One region of the Cryobacterium sp. Hz7 genome, then DNA from elsewhere that is predicted to be linked to it. Evidence: predicted binding sites of a transcription regulator. Region 1 holds the regulator's gene; each other region holds the start of a gene.
The links. Region 1 encodes HrcA, which represses chaperone genes, less so after heat shock. Its sites were predicted from a motif close to TTNGCACTCGNNNNNNNCGAGTGCNAA; they were not measured.
Positions count from the first base shown of each region.

Region 1 (6,927 bases):
CAGGGGATCGAGGCGCAGACCCTCGCCAACCTCTACCTGGCGCTGGAGAACGACCTCACCATCATCCCGGTGCTGAACAAGATCGACCTGCCGGCTGCCGACCCCGACAAGTACGCGAAGGAGCTCGCCAGCCTGATCGGTGGCAGTCCCGACGACGTGCTCCGGGTTTCCGGCAAGACCGGTGTCGGTGTCGCCGAACTCCTCGACCGCGCCACCCGCCTCATCCCGGCTCCGGTCGGCGACCCGGCCGCCCCGGCCCGCGCGATGATCTTCGACTCGGTCTACGACAGCTACCGTGGCGTCGTCACCTATGTGCGCATGATCGACGGCAAGCTGGGCCCGCGCGAGAAGATCCAGATGATGTCGACCCGTGCCACGCACGAGATCCTCGAGATCGGCGTCACCTCGCCCGAGCCCACCACCAGCAAGGGCCTCGGCGTCGGCGAGGTCGGCTACCTGATCACGGGCGTGAAGGATGTGCGCCAGTCGAAGGTCGGCGACACGGTGACCACCGCGCTCCGCCCCGCCACCGTCGCCCTTCCGGGCTACACCGAGCCGAAGCCCATGGTCTTCTCGGGCCTCTACCCGATCGACGGCAGCGACTACCCGGCCCTCCGGGAGGCCCTCGACAAGCTCAAGCTCTCCGACGCGTCCCTCGTGTACGAGCCCGAGACATCCGTCGCCCTCGGTTTCGGTTTCCGCTGTGGTTTCCTCGGGCTGCTGCACCTGGAAATCATCACCGAGCGGCTCGACCGAGAGTTCGGCCTCGACCTGATCACCACGGCGCCCAGCGTGATCTACGAGGTCACCACCGACGACAAGAAGTCTGTCACGGTCACCAACCCGAGCGAGTTCCCGAACGGGAAGATCGCCAAGGTCGAGGAGCCGATCGTGAAGGCGGCCATCCTCGCACCCAAGGACTACGTCGGCGTGATCATGGAACTCTGCCAGAGCCGCCGCGGCACCCTGCTCGGCATGGACTACCTCGGCGAGGACCGGGTCGAGATCCGCTACACGATGCCGCTCGGTGAGATCGTGTTCGACTTCTTCGACAATCTCAAGAGCCGCACCGCCGGCTACGGCTCGCTCGACTACGAACCCATCGGCTCTCAGGAGGCCGACCTGGTCAAGGTCGACATCCTGCTGCAGGGCGAACAGGTCGACGCGTTCAGCGCGATTGTGCACCGCGACAAGGCCTACGACTACGGCGTGCTGATGACGGGAAGGCTGCGCAAGCTCATCCCGCGCCAGCAGTTCGACGTGCCCATCCAGGCCGCGATCGGCGCCCGCATCATCGCCCGCGAGTCCATCAGTGCCATCCGCAAGGATGTTCTCGCCAAGTGCTACGGCGGCGACATCTCCCGCAAGCGCAAGCTGCTGGAGAAGCAGAAGGAGGGCAAGAAGCGCATGAAGATGGTCGGCCGGGTCGAGGTTCCCCAGGAGGCGTTCATCGCCGCCCTGTCCGGTGACGAGCCCCCGAAGAAGAAGTAGACGGATGCGCCGCGCCACCTTCACCGATACCGCCGTCACCTACGCGTCCATCGGCGGCACCCTCGCCCCTGACCTGCTCCGGTTCCCACCCAAGGGCTACCGGCCCCTCGAGCGCACCGTGCGCCTTGGCAGCGGTGAGGAGCGCTTCCAGCTGGCCTCGAAGTCGCTGATGACCTGGGGCGTGCAGCGGGGGAGCGGAATGACCGTCACCGACCTGCTGGACGGCACCGGCCAGCAGTACACGGGACTCGTCTTCGACGCCGACGGCCAGGCCGCCCGCGACCAGAAGCCCGAGCCGGACGAGGCCGTCTTCGCCGAGGACGGCACGCCCTACATCGTCAACGGCATGTCCGCGCACCTCACGAGCAAGTTAGGCCCCTTCACCATCGACGCCCCCGTGCGCGTGGTCTACGTGATCGATGAACCCGACCGCCTCGGCTTCGCATACGGCACCATGGCCGGGCACCCGGCCAGCGGCGAGGAATCGTTCATCGTCGACAGACGCGAGGACGACTCGGTCTGGCTGACCATCCGCGCCTTCTCCCGCCCCGGCAACTGGTTCTACCGGCTGGGCTGGCCGTTCGTGCGGCGGCAACAGGCCAAAATCACCGCTCGGTACCTACGCGCGCTGCATCCGATCGGCGCGGTCTAACCGCATGGGCAGTGCCCTTCCCCTCGGCGACTCCGCACCCAGCGACGGACTGCTGCCGGCCTCGGCCGCCGTGGGAGCAGCCCAGCGCGATTTCGGCGTCTACCTGCACGTGCCGTTCTGCCGGGTCCGCTGCGGCTACTGCGACTTCAACACCTATACCGCCACCGAGTTGCGGGGCGCAAGCCAGCATGACTATGCCGGCCAGGCGATCACCGAGGTCCAGTCGGCTGGCCGGATCCTGACTCAGTCGGGCGTGCCGGCCCGCCAGGCGGCGACCGTCTTCTTCGGCGGCGGCACCCCCACCCTGCTCCCGGCCGACGACCTGGTGCGGATGCTGGAGGCCGTGCGCTCCACCTGGGGGATCGCACCCGGCGCCGAGGTGACCACCGAGGCGAACCCCGACTCCGTCGACGCCGCCTACCTCGGCCGCCTCGCCGACTCCGGCTTCACCCGGGTGTCCTTCGGCATGCAGTCCGCGGTACCGAGCGTGCTGGCCACCCTCGAGCGCACCCACGACCCCGAGCGGGTGCCGCTTGTGGTGCAGTGGGCGCGCGAGGCCGGCCTCGACGTGTCCCTCGACCTGATCTACGGCACACCGGGGGAGACCCTCGTCGATTGGCGCACCAGCCTCGAGCACGCCATCCGGCAGGCTCCCACCCACGTCAGCGCCTACTCGCTTATCGTCGAGGAGGGCACCAAGCTGGCCCGCCAGATCAAGCGCGGCGAACTGGCCCCTGTCGATGACGACGTTCAGGCCGAGTTCTATGAGCTGGCCGACGACCTACTGTCCTCGGCAGGCTACGGCTGGTATGAGGTCAGCAACTGGGCGACGGATGACGCGCACCGCTCGCGCCACAACCTCGCCTACTGGCGCAGCCAGGACTGGTGGGGTGTGGGGCCCGGAGCCCACAGCCACATCGGTGGGGTGCGCTGGTGGAACGTCAAGCATCCGTCGGCCTACGGCGATCGGATTCGCGCCGGCGACTCACCGGCTGCCGGGCGGGAGACCCTCGATGCGGCCACTCAGGAGGTGGAGCGGGTGCTCTTGCTCACCCGAATCCGCGAGGGTATCCCCATCGACTCGCTCAGCCCGCTCAGGCGCCACGAGGTGGCGGGACTCATCGCCGACGAACTCATCGACGCGAAAGCAGCCCTCTTCGGTTCGATCGAACTGACCCTCAGAGGACGCCTCCTGGCGGATGCCGTCGTGCGCCGCCTGCTCGCCGACTGAACTCAGTTCACGAACTTGATCGACAGCGGATACGTGTAGTACTCGCCCCGGTTTGCGGCCAAGGCGGCCATGATGCCGAACACGACCATCAGAACGGAGGCAGCCAGGAGAACGAGGTAGCCGACGAGGATGATCGTCAGGACGCCGCCGACCGCGTAGGCGATCAGGAGCGTGAGCTGGAAGTTCAGTGCGGTCGCGGTGTGTGCCCGGATGAACGGGCCGCGGTCCTTGAGCACGATGTAGCCGATCAGGGCCGGCACGAAATAGAACAGAATGCCGCCGACGTGCACGAGGGTGGCCCACAGTTTTTCGTCGGCCGGGTTCATCGGGGTGGGAGCCTGGTTCGGGTTGGCGGGCGGTGGTGGGGTGGAATTGGTCATTGGTGCTCCTTCTGAAGAAAAACCGAGTGCGCCGGGCTACTTGATCAGGCGCAGGGCGAACGGGTACCGGTAGTGGTTGCCGTCCTTCGCCTGGAGGTAGCCGAGCACCGAGAAGACAACACCGAGGATGTACAGCACCCAGGCGAGACCGCCGATGACGCCGCCGATGCCGAATGTGAGGAAGCCGATAACCGTCGCAAAAAAGTTGATCGCGAAGTAGCCGATCAGAAGCGTGATCTGAAAGTTGAGCGCTTCCTTCGCCTCGACGCTGGTCAGAGGTCCGCGGTCTTTGAAGAGCAGCCACAGCACCAGGGACGGCACGAACATGAGGATCCCGCCCAGATGTGCGAGGGACGCCCATTGGCGGTCATCCGCCTCCGTCAGGGGTGCCGACGGTCCCGGGGCGGCAGGCTGGTAGGGCGGTTGCGGCGGCCGTTGGCCCTGGTACGGATCATCGGGTCCGGGACCAGTGAAATTACTCATGATCATGCCTTTCAGTGCACCGGGGAAGAGGTGCTACATGCCTAAGTTACTGCGCCCCAACATTGGGGAGCAATGGGTAAGCCCAGCCGGTCGCGGTATGATTGGCAGTCACATACCGCGAGTGCCAATCGATGCTGCACTCGCGACGCTGGGAGGAGGCGAGCGCCATGGTGTCCGATCGCAGTCTCGAAGTCCTGCGTGTGATCGTTCAGGACTATGTAGCCTCCCGCGAACCCGTCGGTTCCAAATCTATCGTCGACCGGCATTCCTTCGGGGTCTCGGCGGCCACGATCCGCAACGACATGGCCCTGCTCGAAGAGGAAGAGTTGATCGCGGCTCCGCACACCTCGTCGGGCCGCATCCCCACCGATAAGGGCTACCGCCTGTTCGTCGACCATCTCGCCGATCTGCGCCCGCTCTCGGCGGCGCAGCGCCAAGCCATCGAGACGTTCCTCGGTCAGTCGGCCGACCTTGACGAGGTGCTGGCCCGCAGCGTGCGGCTGCTCTCGCAGCTCACCCATCAGGTCGCCCTGGTGCAGTATCCGTCGCTGTCCCGCGCGAAGGTGCGCCACATCGAACTGGTGCCCCTGTCCGAGACTCGCCTCCTGTCGGTTCTGATCACGGATGCCGGACGGGTCGAGCAACGCGTCGTCGACCTGCCCCGGCCTCTGGCTGAACCCGTTCTGATCGAACTGCGCACCCGGCTGAATTCTGCCCTGGTCGGGCTCGGCATGAGCGAGGCCGCCAGCACCCTTACCGGCAGCTCTCTCACCGCCGGCTCCGGCCTCGGCCCGCTCGAGCAGCAGGAGGCGGTGGATCTGATCACCGGCACCCTGCGGGACCAGGTCGGCGCGAACAGGCAGGACCGGCTCGTGATGGCCGGCGCCGCCAACCTCGTGCGCACCGAGGAAGACTTCACCGGCAGCATTTTCCCGGTGCTCGAGGCCATCGAGGAACAGGTCGTGCTTCTGCGGCTGTTCGGCGAGATGGCCTCTGACCAGCACGGCGTGTCCGTCAGTATCGGCCGGGAGAATGCCCCGTTCGGTCTGGCCGAGACATCCGTGCTCACCAGCGGCTACTCCTCGCAGGGCGGCAACCTGGCGCGCCTCGGCGTACTCGGCCCCACTCGGATGGACTACTCGAACAACATGGCGGCCGTCCGTGCGGTCGCCCGCTACCTTTCACGCCTTCTCGGCGAGAATTGACCAGTTCCCCTCGGCCGAGAAGCCGGCGGAACACCACATTTCAGAACAGACCTAGGAGAGCCAGCTTTGGCTGACCATTACGAAGTACTCGGCGTTGCCCGCGACGCCTCGACCGACGAGATCAAGAAGGCCTACCGCAGGCTGGCCCGGCAGCTGCACCCCGACGTGAACCCGGGCGCGGATGCATCCGAGCGCTTCAAATCCGTCACGCACGCCTACGACGTGCTCAGCGACGTCAAGCAACGCGACAACTACGACCGTGGCGGCAACGGCCGCTCGGGCGGCGGCGGAGGCGCCGGTTTCGACGGCAACTTCGGCAACTTCGGCGACATTTTCGAGACCTTCTTCGGCGGCGGGGGATCCAGCCGCGGGCCTCGGTCGCGCCGTGAGCGCGGCCAGGATGCCCTGATCCGGGTCGACCTCGACCTCGATGAGATCATCTTCGGCACGCACCGGGAGCTCGAGGTCGACACGGCCATCATGTGCGCGACCTGCAGCGGCACGTGCTGCCAGCCGGGCACCGCGCCCGTCACCTGCGACATCTGCCACGGCACCGGCACCATCCAGCGCGCCGTGCGGTCGCTGCTCGGCAATGTCATGACGAGCAGCCCCTGCGGTTCCTGCCGCGGCTACGGCACGATCATCGCCACTCCCTGCGTCACCTGCCAGGGCCAGGGCCGCGTGCGAGCGCGTCGCACGGTCCCCGTCGACATCCCGGCGGGGGTCGACACGGGCCTGCGCCTGCAGATGCCCGGCAGCGGCGAGGCTGGTCCGGCCGGCGGTCCCAACGGCGACCTCTACCTTGAGATGAAGGTGCGCCACCACGACGTGTTCAGCCGTGACGGCGACGACCTGCTCTGCACCCTCGAGGTGCCGATGACGGATGCCATCCTCGGCAGATCCGCGACCGTCAAGGCGCTCGATGGCGACATCGAGGTCGAGCTCAGGCCGGGCACGCAGAGCGCCGAGATCATCACGGTCAAGGACCGCGGCGTAACCCGTCTGCGCGGGAACGGACGCGGCGACCTGAAGGTCGGCGTGCACGTGGTCACACCGACCCGTCTCGACCACAAGGAGCGGGAGCTGATCGAGGCCTTTGCGGCCCGCCACAAGGCGCCGGTTCCTGCCCTCAGCGCCTTTCAGCAGGGACTTTTCGCCAAGCTGCGCGATCGGTTTCGCGGCTAGGCGTCGATGGCACACTTCTTCATCGATGAGGCGCTCCACGCCGCCGATTGCGTGCCGGGGGCGGTCGTCGGCATCGGTGGCGCCGAGGCCCGGCACGCGGTCACCGTCAGCCGGGTGCGCCCGGGCGAGCGCCTGCAGATCGGGAACGGGGCCGGGCTCATGCTCGCCGCCACCGTCGTTGACGCAGATGCGCGGCTGCTGACCCTGCGCGTCGAGACGGTGACCGTGACCGCGCTGCTGACGCCGCGCATCCGTCTGGTCCAGGCTCTCGCCAAGGGAGACCGGGACGAACTGGCTGTG
Region 1 is NZ_SOFB01000049.1:276,577-283,503, forward strand. Features, by position in the region: gene lepA (translation elongation factor 4) at 1-1,491, shown strand, start outside; gene E3N86_RS11560 (DUF1990 family protein) at 1,496-2,143, shown strand; gene hemW (radical SAM family heme chaperone HemW) at 2,148-3,374, shown strand; gene E3N86_RS11570 (DUF4870 domain-containing protein) at 3,377-3,754, opposite strand; gene E3N86_RS11575 (DUF4870 domain-containing protein) at 3,791-4,237, opposite strand; gene hrcA (heat-inducible transcriptional repressor HrcA) at 4,405-5,442, shown strand; gene dnaJ (molecular chaperone DnaJ) at 5,509-6,627, shown strand; gene E3N86_RS11590 (16S rRNA (uracil(1498)-N(3))-methyltransferase) at 6,634-6,927, shown strand, end outside.

Region 2 (6,927 bases), on a different contig from region 1:
CGGCTACCTGCCGGGCGTCAACATCCTCAACGCCTGCTCCCTGACCGCCTACGACGGCGAGCTGATCGGGATCATCGGCCCGAACGGCGCCGGCAAGTCCACGCTGCTCAAGTCGATCTTCGGCCAGGTCAAGGTCCGGGAGGGTGAGATCCTGCTTCGCGGCGAGAACATCACCAACCTCAAGGCGAACAAGCTCGTGGCCAAGGGCGTCGGTTTCGTGCCCCAGACGAACAACGTCTTCCCCACGCTCACGATCCAGGAAAACCTGGAGATGGGCATGTTCCTGAAGCCGAAAGGCCTGACCGAACGCCTCGAGTTCGTCACGGAGATCTTCCCGGAGCTCGGGAAGCGTCTGCAGCAGCGCGCCGGATCGCTGTCCGGCGGGGAACGCCAGATGGTGGCCATGTCGCGGGCGCTGATGATGGGCCCGCACGTACTGCTGCTCGACGAGCCGAGCGCAGGCCTCTCCCCCGTGCGCCAGGACGAGGCGTTCCTGCGTGTCAAGGAGATCAACAAGGCCGGCGTGACCACGATCATGGTGGAGCAGAATGCGCGCCGGTGCCTGCAGATCTGCGACCGCGGTTACGTGCTCGACCAGGGCCGTGACGCCTACACGGGCACCGGCCGCGAGCTGCTGAACGATCCCAAGGTGATCGGCCTCTACCTCGGCACCCTCGGCCAGGACGACTAGCCGGAGCCGCCAGCACCGACTGCACGCCCCGCACGACGAAGCGGCGCCCGAGATCTTCGGGCGCCGCTTCCGTGTGTCCGGTGCTCCGTGTCCGGTGACGCCGATCGTGTCCGGGAGAGGGGCGTCACCGGGTGACGGCCGTCACCGGGCGCACGAAGAAGGGCCCCGACCGAAGTCGGGGCCCTTCCAGATCGAATGCCGGTCAGCGACGAATCGTGACTAGTTGATGCGCTTGTACGTGTTGTCTTCGAGGTACTCGTAGACGCCGATGGTTGCCTCGGTCGGGTCGCCGTTCTCATCGAACGTGACCGGGCCGGAGAAGCCCTCGTAGTCGACCTGGTCGCCGGCCGCGAGGGCTTTAGCCGCCGCGGTGAAGTCGGAGACCGTGGTGCCGTCGCCGGTTCCCCCAGAGACCTGGCGGAGGTGCTTGGAGATGGCCTCACCTGAGACGTCGTTGGCCGCGTAGGCGGCCAGCGCGACGAGCATGACGGCGTCGTAAGATTCTGCCGCGTAGCTGAAGTCGGTCAGGGTGGGGTCGATCTCCTTGAGACGATCGGTGAAGTCGCCGAGGGTTCCTACGTCGAGGCCGGGCAGCGTGCCCTTGGCACCGGTGATGATGCCGGCGTCGAAGTCCTTGCTGTAGTCGGACAGGTTGCCGTCCACGAAGTACAGGTTGCCACCGGGGAAGCCGGAGCCGACCAGTGCGGGGGTGATGACCTTGGCCTGGTCGAACGTGATCAGGGCGATCGCGTCGGGGTTGGCGGCGGTCACTTCGGAGATCTGAGCGGCGAAGTTGGAGTCACCCTCGTTGAACAGGGACGTGGCGACAACCTCGCCGCCCGCAGCCTCGAAGGCGGTCGTCGTGGACTCGGCCAGGCCGGTGCCGTAAGAGTCGTTGAGCACGATCAGGCCGAGGGTGCTGTTGCCGTCGTCGGCGATCTGGGTGCCCAGGACTTCACCCTGCAGCAGGTCGGACGGGGCGGTGCGCCAGTAGAGGTCCTTGTCGGCGTACTTCGTGAAGTCCGCCGAGGTGTTGGCCGGGGAGAACTGCACGACGCCCGCGCCGGTGATCTGGTCGATCACGGTCTTGGAGACGCCGGAGGATGCCGCGCCGATGATGGCGGAAACCTTCTGCGAGAGAAGGTCGGTCACCGAACCGGTCGCGGTGTCCGTCGTGGTGTCGCCGGAGTCACGGAAGATGGCCTCAACGGTCAATCCGAGGTTCGCGTCGTTGATGTCCTTGACGGCCAGGGCGACGCCGGCCTCTTCGGGCGGGCCGAGGAAGGCCAGGGCGCCACTCTGGGGAAGGATGGTGCCGACCTTCAGGGTCAGGTCACGGTCGCCGGCCGTGATGGCCTGGGCGTCTCCGCTCGCGGCGGGGGCTTCCGATGCAGCCGGCTCAGTGGTGTTGCTGCTGCAGCCGGTGAGCAGAAGTGCACTGACGCCGACCAAGGCGACTCCAGTGACGACTGCCCGAACTGAGCGGGAGGCCGAGGCCTTCGCGAATACGCTCATGTTGCTCCTTGGGACTAGGAATGAGAAATGACAGCGGTCGATTGACTGCCGTTCTGTCACATTATTGACAGGAATCGCGCGAAACAAGGCAACCGGGTTACATCCGTGTAACGCAGACCAAATCGTTACGATCGGCGGCCGGTGACGCCCTGATAAGCGATCTGTTGCGCATCAGCCAGCGCGGCCGCACATTCTCCCCAGGATGCGCAGGCGAACGCCCCGGTACTGACCTGGTCGAGAGCGGGCCTGATCGACGCCGCACCGTCGTCTCCGGCCCGTGCTGCGGCCAGGGCGCTCAGGACGACTCCGTCATAGGCTTCACCGCCGCCGGCAGTGTCGACCAGCCCTGGATCGAGGGTGCGCAGGCGCGCAGCGAAGCCGTCACTGGCGGCCAGCGGCGTGCCTCCGTTCGCGAAGTCGCCGAGCCACAGCAGTACCACCGGCGCCGCCGCGACGGCGGCGGCCAGATCGCCCGGCATCGGAACGGTGGCGTCCCACAGCACGACGTCGACGCCACGAGCCAACAAGTCGGTCAGCGACGTCGCCGGGTCGACGGCGGAGTCGCGGTGGATGATCTCGATCGGAGTCCCGAGAATTCGGCCCTGCTCGGTGATCTCCCGGGCGGCCAGTTCGGAGCCGGCCACCTGTGCCGCACCACTGGCCGCCGCCGGGCCCGTCATGGGGAACAGAGTTCCGAGGCGCACGGTCCCGTCACCGGACGGAGCCACCACGACGGACGCGGCGGCAGCGGGCTCGACTGCGGGCGGCGCGACCTCAGCCCTACATCCGGACAGCAGGAGCACGCAGGCGAGCGCCCCGACGAGGATGACGGGCAGGGAAGTCGACGCAGTGCGCATCCGGTGTCCTTTCACATACGAGGTGCGTCCCCGAGCGTAGCGGGGCTCAGACCGGTTCAAGGGACGCACGCCGGGGCGCGCGTCCGGTGAGGACCATGTCGGTCGTGAGAACGACCAGCGCCACCCAGACCAGTGCGAAACCGACCCAGCGCTCGGGCGGCATGGGCTCGAGCAGCACGAAGACGCCGACCAGGAACTGCAGGATCGGAGCGAAGTACTGGATCAGACCCATGTATGTCAGAGGCAGGCGCCGGGCCGCGGCGGCGAAGAACAACAGCGGCACAGCGGTCACAACACCTGCTGCCAGCAGCCCCACGGTATGCCAGATGGACACGCTTCCGAAGGTGAGACCGGAGACAGAGGCCACCACGATCAGCTGCACCACGGCGATGGGTGCGAGCCAGACCGTTTCGAGGGTGAGTCCGGCGACGGCATCGACGTCGCGGCCGACCCTTTTCTTGATCAATCCGTAGAATCCGAACGAGAACGCGAGGATGAGCGACACCCACGGCAGCGAGCCGTAGCCGACGGTGAGCACGACGACGGCCCCGAGGCTGATTCCCACGGCCACCCACTGCAGCAGGCGCAGCCTCTCGCGCAGCAGAATGACGCCGAGGAACACGGTCACGATCGGGTTGATGAAGTAGCCGAGGGCTGCCTCGACCACGTGGCCGCTGAGGGCGGCGAAGACGTAGGTCTGCCAGTTGACGAAGATCAGCAGGCCGGCCAGACCCATGGTGAACACGATGCGAGGCCTCCGCAGCAGCGCGAGGAAGGACTTCCACTTGCGCGTGACCGTGATCAGCAGTGCGCAGAACACCAGGGAGAAGAGAACCCGCCAGGCCACGATCTCGAAGGCACCACTGGGCGCGAGGAGCAGAAAGTAGAGCGGCAGCGTGCCCCAGAGGGTGTAGGCGAGGACCGCGTAGATCAGTCCCTTGCTCTGCTCCGACCGCGCCGGGCGGGCCGCGCGGATTTTCCCGGGTGGAAGAGGGTCTTGCGCCACAGCGGACCTTTCTTAACGACGAATCCCGGATGGCCAGGGCCATCCGGGATTCTATCGTTGCGTGGGTGTGGCTAGCGAACGACGACTGCGAGCACGTCGCGGGCCGACAGGACGAGGAGGTCCTCACCACCGAACTTGACTTCGGTTCCACCGTACTTGGAGTAGATCACCTTGTCGCCGACGGCGACGTCGAGTGGAATGCGGTTGCCGTTGTCGTCAATGCGGCCGGGGCCGACTGCGACAACTTCGCCCTCCTGGGGCTTTTCCTTGGCGGTGTCAGGAATGACCAGACCTGATGCGGTGGTCTGCTCTGCGTCGACCTGCTTGATGACGATGCGATCCTCGAGCGGCTTGATGGAGACCGACACGGTTGACCTCTTTCTTAGCTAAGACATAGTTAGCAGACTCACAGCGAGAGTGCCAAGACGAGTTTAGGGCGCATCTGGCACTCACGCAACGTGAGTGCCAGATGCGTCGTGTTGATAGGTTTACACGATGGAACGCTCAGAGCTCGTCGAGCTGTTATCGCCGGGCGGTTTGCGCCTGCTGGACTCGTTGCCGCCGTACGACGCGGCCGCCGACGTCGTGCGGGTGGTGAGCGAACTCCGCAAGGCCGGACACAGCCCCGAGCTGGTCACCGCGGTGCTCAGCCAGTCCCGGCTCCGAGCCAGGGCCGTGCCCAAGTTCGGCGAGTTCGCCGGCCGCATGCTGTTTACGGAGGCCGGCCTCGAGCAGGCCACCCGGCTGCGGGTGGCGGCGCTGCACGCCGGCCGCTTCGCGGGCGCGTCCCTGAACCGGGTCGTCGACCTCGGCTGCGGCATCGGAGGCGACGCCATGGCCCTGGCCGCCATGGACCTCACGGTGACGGGGGTGGACGCCGACGAGGTGACCGCGACCGTCGCCAGCTACAACCTGGCTCCGTTCGAGAACGCGAGCGTGCTGCACTCGTCCGCGGAAGACGTCGATCTGGCCGGCTTCGACGCCGCCTGGCTCGACCCGGCCCGGCGCACCGCCGGGCACTCCAACACCTCGCGCCTGACCCGGCCGGAGGACTACTCCCCGCACCTCGATTTTGTCTTCGGTCTCAGTGAGCGGATGCCCGTCGGCGTCAAGCTCGGGCCGGGCCACGACCGCGAGCTGATCCCCGCGGAGGCCGAGTCTCAGTGGGTCTCCGTGGACGGCAAGCTCGTGGAGATGGGGCTGTGGTTCGGAGCACTGGCGCGCGCCGGCATTCGTCGCTCCGCCCTGCTGCTCGGCCGGACCGGGATCCACGAACTGACCGCGCCCCACGACAGCACGGATGCCCCGGTGGGAGTGCTGGGCGACTACCTGTACGAGCCGGACGGCGCGATCATCCGTGCCCGTCTGATCGGGGACCTGGCCCGGTCGCTCGACGCGTCGATGCTGAGCGAGGGGATCGCGTACCTCACCTCCGAGACCCTGCAACGCACGCCCTTCGCCACCGCATTCCGGGTGCTCGAGGTGCTGCCGGTCGACGAGAAGAAGCTGCGGCTGGGCCTACAAGAACGCCGCATCGGCACTCTCGAGATCAAGAAACGCGGCGTGGACGTCGACCCGGCCACCCTGCGCACCCGACTGAAGCTCAAAGGCCCCGAGTCGGCGACGCTCGTGCTCACCCGGGCCGCCGGCCACCGGGTGGCTCTGCTGGTGGAGCGGATTCCGCCACTCGACTGAGGCCAGCGGCGAAGGACAGCATGGCTCAGCCGGGCACGACCGTCAGCACCTGTGTGACGATCAACACCCACCCGACCGCGAGGACCAGCCCGGCCAGCCCGGTCCACAGCCCGTAGGCCCACGCGGTGCTGGCACGGCGCTCGGTCACGCGGGCCATCACGGCCAGCACGACCGCGGCCAGGGAGAGCGCCGCACCCCAGACGCCGAAGACCGCGATCAGCAGCCCCAGCAGCCCGAAGACGAGCGATGCGATGGACAGCCCGCCCTGGCCTGCCTGCGCGGTCAGCTCGCTGTCGGTGTAGACGTACGGCACCCATTCGGTAGGGGCTGTGATGGTCGACGCGTAGTCCAGCTCCCCCGGAGCGGGCGCCGGAGGCCGGGTGAGGTCGACCCGGAAGTCATCGTTGCGGGACCAGTCCCGTTCCTCCCCAACCATCCCCGCTGCTATCTTCCGCTCAGTACGACGAGGTGGGGATGGTGGCGAAGAAGACAGACCAGATCACGATACTGACCAGTGCCAGACCGACGCCGATGAACCCCGTGATCAGCCCGGTCAGCCAGAAGCCCCTCGCCTGCGGCTCCTTCGACTTACCGAGGAAGCCCAGGACGACCGCGGCGGCGGGGATGAACAGTCCAAGGATGCCACCCACAATCGGGAGGAACACGATCGGCGAGCCGAGCACGCCGATAACGCCGGCGACCAGCGCCAAGATGCTGAAAATCGGCTGCTTCGCGGCGACCGCACCGAAGGGCGACGAATACGCGTCGCCATGGGCAGGCGCCTGGGTCACCGCCGGGGTGCCGTAGCCGGGCGGCGGGGTCGCGGCGCCGTAGGCGGGCGGGACGGAGGCCGGCGGGGTCGGGCCGTTGTACGCCGGCGGGGCGGCGGACGCCCCCTGCTCGTCGCGCGGGATATCGGGGACCTGCGGCACGTCAGGCACCTCCGGCACGCCGGGCACCTGGGGCACGTCAGGCACGCGGGGCACGTCAGAGTTGCTGGGGTTGTTGGAATCGCTCATGCGAATTCATTCCTTTCCGGACAACGGGGTGGCGTCGCTAATTGCATATCGGGTCACGGGTCATCGACGCGCGGAATTTCTGCCCGTGGCCACCGGGTCAGTAGGTATTGAGCAGGGTCGGGTCGTTCGCGATCGCGATCATCA
Region 2 is NZ_SOFB01000048.1:94,886-101,812, reverse strand. Features, by position in the region: gene E3N86_RS10245 (ABC transporter ATP-binding protein) at 1-691, shown strand, start outside; gene E3N86_RS10240 (ABC transporter substrate-binding protein) at 911-2,206, opposite strand; gene E3N86_RS10235 (ABC transporter substrate-binding protein) at 2,332-3,063, opposite strand; gene rarD (EamA family transporter RarD) at 3,110-4,039, opposite strand; gene groES (co-chaperone GroES) at 4,141-4,437, opposite strand; gene E3N86_RS10220 (methyltransferase domain-containing protein) at 4,565-5,764, shown strand; gene E3N86_RS10215 (DUF4190 domain-containing protein) at 5,790-6,200, opposite strand; gene E3N86_RS10210 (DUF4190 domain-containing protein) at 6,220-6,783, opposite strand; gene E3N86_RS16850 (DUF4190 domain-containing protein) at 6,881-6,927, opposite strand, start outside.
Region 2: a site for HrcA is predicted at 4,512-4,538, ahead of groES (co-chaperone GroES). Genes of this name have one in related genera too.

Region 3 (6,927 bases), on a different contig from region 1:
CAAGGCCGGCGAGCATGCGCAGGGACGTGGACTTGCCGCAGCCGGACGGGCCGACCAGTACGAGAAACTCGCCGTCGGCAACCGACAGGTCGAGCTTGTCAACGGCGGGAATAGAGGAACCCGGATACAGGCGGGTCGCCTTGTCGAACGTGACTGAAGCCATGGTTGATTACTCCTTCACCGGCAGGTACGTGCCGGACGATCCGTTGTGATGGGTTATTACGCCTGACACGCGTCATGTGCGTCAGGTCAACTTTCTAAGTATGTCATGTCGGGGGATCGCTGCGACGGCGGGAATTCTGCGGCGGAGCCCGCCCACAGGCCCCGTCTGGACGTTTCCCAGAAAGGGGACCTACTATTTGGGAGGCATTCGCAAATGGCTTGCCTCTGCACTAACTACTCGGAGCGAGCATTCATGACTATTGGCGGATCGGGCGACAGCCGTCCCTCAAAGAATCAGCGACGTGACGCGGTGCGCACCAAGGCCAAGCGGATCCGCGAGGAGCAGAAGAAGAAGGACCGCCGTTACCGGGTCGCCCTGCGCAGCGGAATCGCCGTCGCCGGCGTCGCCATTGCCGCGGTCATCGCCGTGGTCATCATCAACTCGATTCCCCCGGTCGGCCCCGGTCCGGCGAACATGGCCAGTGACGGCGTGCTGATCTCCGAGGGGATGACCCCGGTCACGACCTCTGCACTCCAGCCCGAGGCCAAGCCGATACCGTCCAAGCCGGATGCGACCGGCACGGTCGCCGACATTCGCGTCTACGCCGACTACCTCTGTCCGTTCTGCAGCGAGTTCGATGCCGCCAACAGTGACCAGATCAGCCAGTGGGTCACGTCGGGTGCCGCGACCGTGGAGATCCACCCGGTTTCGATCCTGACCCACAAGTCCTCCGGCACGAAATACTCGCTTCGGGCTGCGAACGCCGCTGCATGTGTGGCCAATTACTCCCCCGCAAACTTCTACGACTTCAACGCCATCCTGTTCCAGGAACAGCCCAAGGAGGGCACTGCCGGTCACGACGACGCGGCCATCAAGGGCCTCGTGAAGGACGCCGGCGTGAGCGACCGGGTGTCGCAGATTAACGCGTGCATTGACGATACGACCTTCAAATCGTGGGTCATCGCATCCACCGACCGGGCTCTGTCCGGTCCGTTGCCGAACACCGAGGTCGAGGCCATCACCGGCACACCCACCGTGCTCGTCAACGGAAAGCAGTACGTCGGCGCACTCGACGACCCGAGGGAGTTCGCGGCCTTCGTGCTACAGGCGGCTGGCGCGACCTACTCCACCTCGACGCCGACCCCCGAGCCGGCACCGGCAGGGTAGTCGCCCCGCTTCGATGGCGGCACAGCACGGGTTCGTCATTTAGAATGATTAGTCAAGGCGTCAATCGCCTCATGCCGGCCTGGCGCAATTGGTAGCGCACCACTCTTGTAAAGTGGGGGTTACGGGTTCAAGTCCCGTGGCCGGCCCTGTTCTCTCATCGCTTCAGATCGTGATTCTCTCGGTGACGGTTTCCTCGAGGGCGCTGAGAAAATCCGTCGGATCGATCGGCGAGCGCACGCCCGGTTTTGCATCGGCCGGAATGCCCCCGACGTACAGCCAGCCGAGCAATTCTTCCGAGGCCGCGAGGCCGTGGGTTTCGTTCACCGGCTGCGTGCGGGCCAGGGCGCCGGAACGCCACATGACGCCCCAGCCCTGGGCGGCGAGGAGAAGGCTCAGCATGTGGGCGACACCGGCCGCGACGGCGTCCTGTTCCCAGACCGCCACCGTGTCGCTTTCGCGACGGCTCGCGACCACGGCGATCAGAAGTTCGGCGCGCAGCGGCTTAGCGGCCAGCCTGGCGGCTTCGGCGCCGTTCAGGCCGGCGGCCTCGACCATGGCCTCGCCCAGGCGGCGCCGGGCGTCACCGCGCAACTCGATCAGCCGCCACGGACGCAGAGCGCCATGGTCGGCGACACGGGCCGCGACAGCCACCAAAGGCAGCAGTTCCGCATGGCTCGGTGCCTGCCCGGTGACCTTGGAGTGGGAGCGTCGATGATTGACCGTATCAAGGAGGTCGGGCAACGCTTACTCGACCGGCTTGAAATTGAGCGAGATGGAGTTCATGCAGTACCGGTCGCCGGTGGGCGTTCCGAATCCGTCGTCGAAAACGTGGCCCAGGTGAGAGCCGCACTTAGCACAGCGCACCTCGGTGCGCACAACCCCGAGGGTGCGGTCTTCGAGGAGTTCAACGGCCTCGGGACGCACCGATTCGTAGAAGCTCGGCCAGCCGCAACCGGAGTCGAACTTCGTGCCGCTTTTGAACAGCTCGGCATTGCAAGCCCCGCAGGTGTAAATCCCGGAGCGGCCCTCATCGAGGAGCTCGCCGGCCCACGCCCGCTCGGTGGCGGCGCCGCGCAGTACGGCGTACTGCTCGGGGCTCAGCTCCGCGCGCCACTGCGCATCCGACTTCTCGACCTCGTAGTCCATGTTCCGTTCCTTCCTGCTCGACCCCGGAGAGGCCGAAATCTGTCCGTATCAACACTAAACTCGCCAGACCGCGGTGGTATTCCTCGATCAGGAGCCCGGCAGGATTTTCCACCTTGGACAGCACGGCCAACGGCCCAGCGAGTACGCAGGCATCGACAATTAGGATTGCAGAGATCGAGGGAGGTGGCACGTGGACGGAGCTCCCGGCTCGTCGACTCCCGCGGAGCCTGCCTCGGAGTCCTCCTCGCCGGCAGGCTTGTCCGCGCGCGACCGGTTGATCCTCGCCTTCGAGCGGCAGTGGTGGAAGCATGCCGGCGCCAAGGAACAGGCGATCCGGGCCGAGTTCGGCCTCTCGGCCGCCCGGTACTATCAACTACTGGGGGTTGTGATCGACTCGCCGCTGGCCCTGGCCCACGACCCGATGCTGGTGAAACGCCTGCAGCGGCTGCGCGACGCCCGGTCGCAGGCAAGGGGCCGCCGGTCGCTACAGTCCACCGATTGACTCCCTGACCTGCACCCTTCCCGTGTCTCATCACCACTACAAAGGATCTGACCAGCCTCACGATGCCGAATTCCTACGCTAAAGACCGCTTCGACCACTTCCCGCACTTCCTGGAGCGGGTGGGGGCCCACCGCGCGCCCGGCAAGAAAGGGCGCGGCTGGGTCGCAGTGTGGTGGTCTCTTGGCGCAACCGTGCTGCTAGTCGGAATCGGAGTCGTCGGCCTGGCCGTCCTGAACAACAACCTGAACTTCGGGTTGCCGGGCACGGCGACGACTGCTGACAGCACGGTTGAGCCGAGCGCCACTCCGAGTGACACTCCGGCGCCGGTGCCGACGCCGGCCGCGACCGTGGACCCTGACTCGACCGTGACCGTTTTGAACGGGACCGCCGGCGAGGGGATCGCCCGGTCCGTTGGCGATCTCCTCGAGGCGGAGGGCTGGACGATCGAAGAGCTGGACAACGCGAGCACGGAGGATGTGCAGACGACGACGGTTTACTACGCCGACGCGGCCCTGGAGGGAGCGGCCCGCGGAGTCGCGGAGTCACTGCCCGGCTCGGAGGTGCTGCTTTCAAGCGATTTCGCCGATTCCGCAGCGGACCTGACCGTTGTTGTCGGCGCCGACTACGAGCCGGCCGAATAGCCGTCGCCTATACGTCCGGCGCTCGCGCGTCAACCCCCTTTCGTTCTTCCGGAGCTTCCGTAAATTGGGCGTTGGTCCCTCATTTTGTTTGACCGGGCGTTCTCGCAGGAGACGTATTCCATCGGTCGAATGCAATGGACGCAATCCTTGCGCCAGGCCCGGTACGGCCAGCGGGCGCGTGTCGACGAATTCACAGCAACAAGGAGTTATACATGGCGAACGGAACCGTCAAATGGTTCAACGCTGAAAAGGGTTTCGGCTTCATCACCGTCGATGGAGGTGGCCAGGACGTCTTCGTCCACTACTCGGCCATCGACATGCACGGCTACAAGGTTCTGGAAGAGGGACAGCACGTCATCTTCGAACTGGGTACAGGGGCAAAGGGGCCCCAGGCAGAAGCGGTTCGTCCGATCTGATCCAGCGGGGGATGTTCCAGCGGTCGACCGCAGGGTCGGGTCGCTCCCAGGCATGTGTGCGCGGCAGTGCAGCCGCGTTAGGGTTTGGGGCGTGACAACGAAAATAGTGGTTCAAGCGCAGCGACGAAGTGCGGCACCGAGAATCCGGTCCATCCGGATGCTCGGGGTCGTCCTTCTGCCGCCCCTTCTGCTGGTCTCCGCATGCGCCAGTGACGCGCCGAAGCCGCCGGCAAGCTCGACCAGCACGCCCTGGAACTCCACCTTCGAGTCGGCCGCAGACCCGGCGGTCGCCCCATTGCGTGGCACGAGTGTGCCGGCCGGGAGCCTCCAGAACCCTGCCCTCTCGGTGAAGATCGACAACCACGAAGCGGCCAGGCCGCAGCTCTCTCTCGAGCGCGCCGACATCGTCCTCGAAGAACTGGTCGAGGGCGGGCTGACCCGTTATGTCGCGGTCTGGCATTCCGACGTGCCTGAACTCGTCGGGCCGGTGCGATCGATCCGACCCATGGACCCGGACATCATCGCGCCCTTCGGCGGAATCGCGGCTTATTCCGGCGGCCAACAGAAATTCATCGACCTGATGGACGCGACGGATGTCGTCAGCGCCGCTTTCGATACCGACGACACCGGCCTCTTCGCGCGTTCGGATGACCGGGAAGCCCCGCACAACGTCATCCTCCAGGCCTCAGCGCTCGTCGCGCGGAACGCCACCGTGCCGCCGCCGAACCAGCAATTTGCCTACTCCGCGACCGTGCAGGGATCGTCCGCGGCCGTCGACGGCGCGCCCGTCGCGGCGATCAACTCCACCTTCTCCACCGCCCGTTGGCCCGGCTGGACGTGGGATGCGGCCGGTGCTGCCTACCTGCGCTCGCAGGAGGGCGCACCTGACCTCGACGCCACCGGTGCGCAGCTGCGGGCGACCAACGTCCTGGTCCTGCGGGTCGCGATCGACGGCACCTACGGAGATGTTCCCACGACGACAATGATCGGTTCGGGGGAAGCCTGGGTGTCGGCCGGCGGCAAGTCCGTGCATGCGGTCTGGTCCAAGGCCGACCAGACCGCCCCCATCCGTCTCGTCGATGACTTCGGCGTGACGATTCGTCTCGCCGCCGGTAACACCTGGATCGAGCTGGTGCCGTCGGACCGAGGCACGGTTGTGCTGGTGCCGTAGCCGCGGCCGCGGCACCTTGCCGTTCACTTGCACTCTCGACCCCAGAGTGCCAGAATCTACTTGGCACTCTCTCTGTTTGAGTGCCAACCCATCACCGTTTTGGTAACGTCCGGGAGGGACGAGAAACACATATGGCAAAGATCATTGCTTTCAACGAAGAGGCCCGTCGCGGCCTTGAGCGTGGCCTGAACATCCTCGCTGACACTGTCAAGGTCACCCTCGGCCCGCGCGGACGTAACGTGGTGCTGGAAAAGAAGTGGGGCGCTCCCACGATCACCAACGATGGCGTGTCCATCGCCAAGGAGATCGAACTCGACGACCCGTACGAGAAGATCGGTGCCGAGCTCGTCAAGGAGGTCGCCAAGAAGACCGATGACGTCGCGGGCGACGGAACCACCACCGCCACCGTCCTGGCTCAGGCGCTCGTTCGTGAAGGCCTGCGCAACGTCGCGGCCGGAGCAGACCCGATCAGCCTCAAGCGTGGCATCGAGAAGGCCACGGCCGCCGTGATCGCTGAGCTCATCGCCAACGCCAAAGAGGTCGAGACCAAGGAAGAGATCGCGGCCACCGCTTCCATCTCCGCCGGTGACGCCGAAATCGGCGCCATCATCGCCGAGGCCATCGACAAGGTCGGCAAGGAGGGTGTTGTCACCGTCGAGGAGTCGAACACTCTCGGCACCGAGCTCGAGCTCACCGAGGGCATGCGCTTCGACAAGGGCTTCCTGTCCGCCTACTTCGTGACCGACCCCGACCGTCAGGAAGCGGTCTTCGAAGACCCCTACATCCTGATCGTCAACTCCAAGGTCTCCAACATCAAGGACCTGCTCCCCATCGTGGACAAGGTCATCCAGACCGGCAAGCAGCTCCTCATCATCGCCGAGGACGTCGACGGCGAGGCCTTGGCCACGCTCGTGGTGAACAAGATCCGCGGAATCTTCAAGTCGGTCGCCGTCAAGGCTCCCGGCTTCGGCGACCGTCGCAAGGCCCAGCTGCAGGACATCGCCATCCTCACCGGTGGACAGGTCATCAGCGAAGAGGTCGGTCTCAAGCTCGAGAACGTCACGCTTGACCTCCTCGGCAACGCGCGCAAGATCGTCATCACCAAGGACGAGACCACCATCGTCGAAGGCGCCGGAGACCCCGAAGCCATCGCCGGACGTGTCCAGCAGATCCGCAGCGAGATCGAAAACACCGACAGTGACTACGACCGCGAGAAGCTCCAGGAGCGCCTCGCCAAGCTCGCCGGCGGAGTCGCAGTCATCAAGGCCGGCGCCGCGACGGAGGTTGAGCTCAAGGAGCGCAAGCACCGCATCGAGGATGCCGTCCGCAACGCGAAGGCTGCCGTCGAAGAGGGCATCGTCGCCGGTGGTGGCGTTGCGCTGATCCAGGCCGGCAAGACCGCGTTCGAGAAGCTCGAGCTGGTCGGCGACGAGGCAACGGGAGCGAACATCGTCAAGGTTGCCATCGACGCTCCACTCAAGCAGATCGCCCTCAACGCCGGCATGGAGCCGGGCGTTGTCGCCGACAAGGTGCGCAACCTGCCGATCGGTTGGGGCCTCAACGCCGCGACCGGTGAGTACGTCGACATGCTCGCCGCCGGAATCAATGACCCGGTGAAGGTCACCCGTTCCGCGCTGCTGAACGCAGCGTCGATCGCCGGACTGTTCCTCACCACCGAGGCCGTAGTCGCCGACAAGCCGGAGAAGAACGCTGCTCCGGCC
Region 3 is NZ_SOFB01000009.1:93,699-100,625, forward strand. Features, by position in the region: gene E3N86_RS01695 (ABC transporter ATP-binding protein) at 1-163, opposite strand, end outside; gene E3N86_RS01700 (thioredoxin domain-containing protein) at 416-1,330, shown strand; tRNA gene E3N86_RS01705 (tRNA-Thr) at 1,404-1,476, shown strand; gene E3N86_RS01710 (nitroreductase family protein) at 1,493-2,071, opposite strand; gene msrB (peptide-methionine (R)-S-oxide reductase MsrB) at 2,075-2,476, opposite strand; gene E3N86_RS01720 (DUF3263 domain-containing protein) at 2,667-2,978, shown strand; gene E3N86_RS01725 (LytR C-terminal domain-containing protein) at 3,041-3,619, shown strand; gene E3N86_RS01730 (cold-shock protein) at 3,832-4,035, shown strand; gene E3N86_RS01735 (DUF3048 domain-containing protein) at 4,127-5,206, shown strand; gene groL (chaperonin GroEL) at 5,338-6,927, shown strand, end outside.
Region 3: a site for HrcA is predicted at 5,267-5,293, ahead of groL (chaperonin GroEL). Genes of this name have one in related genera too.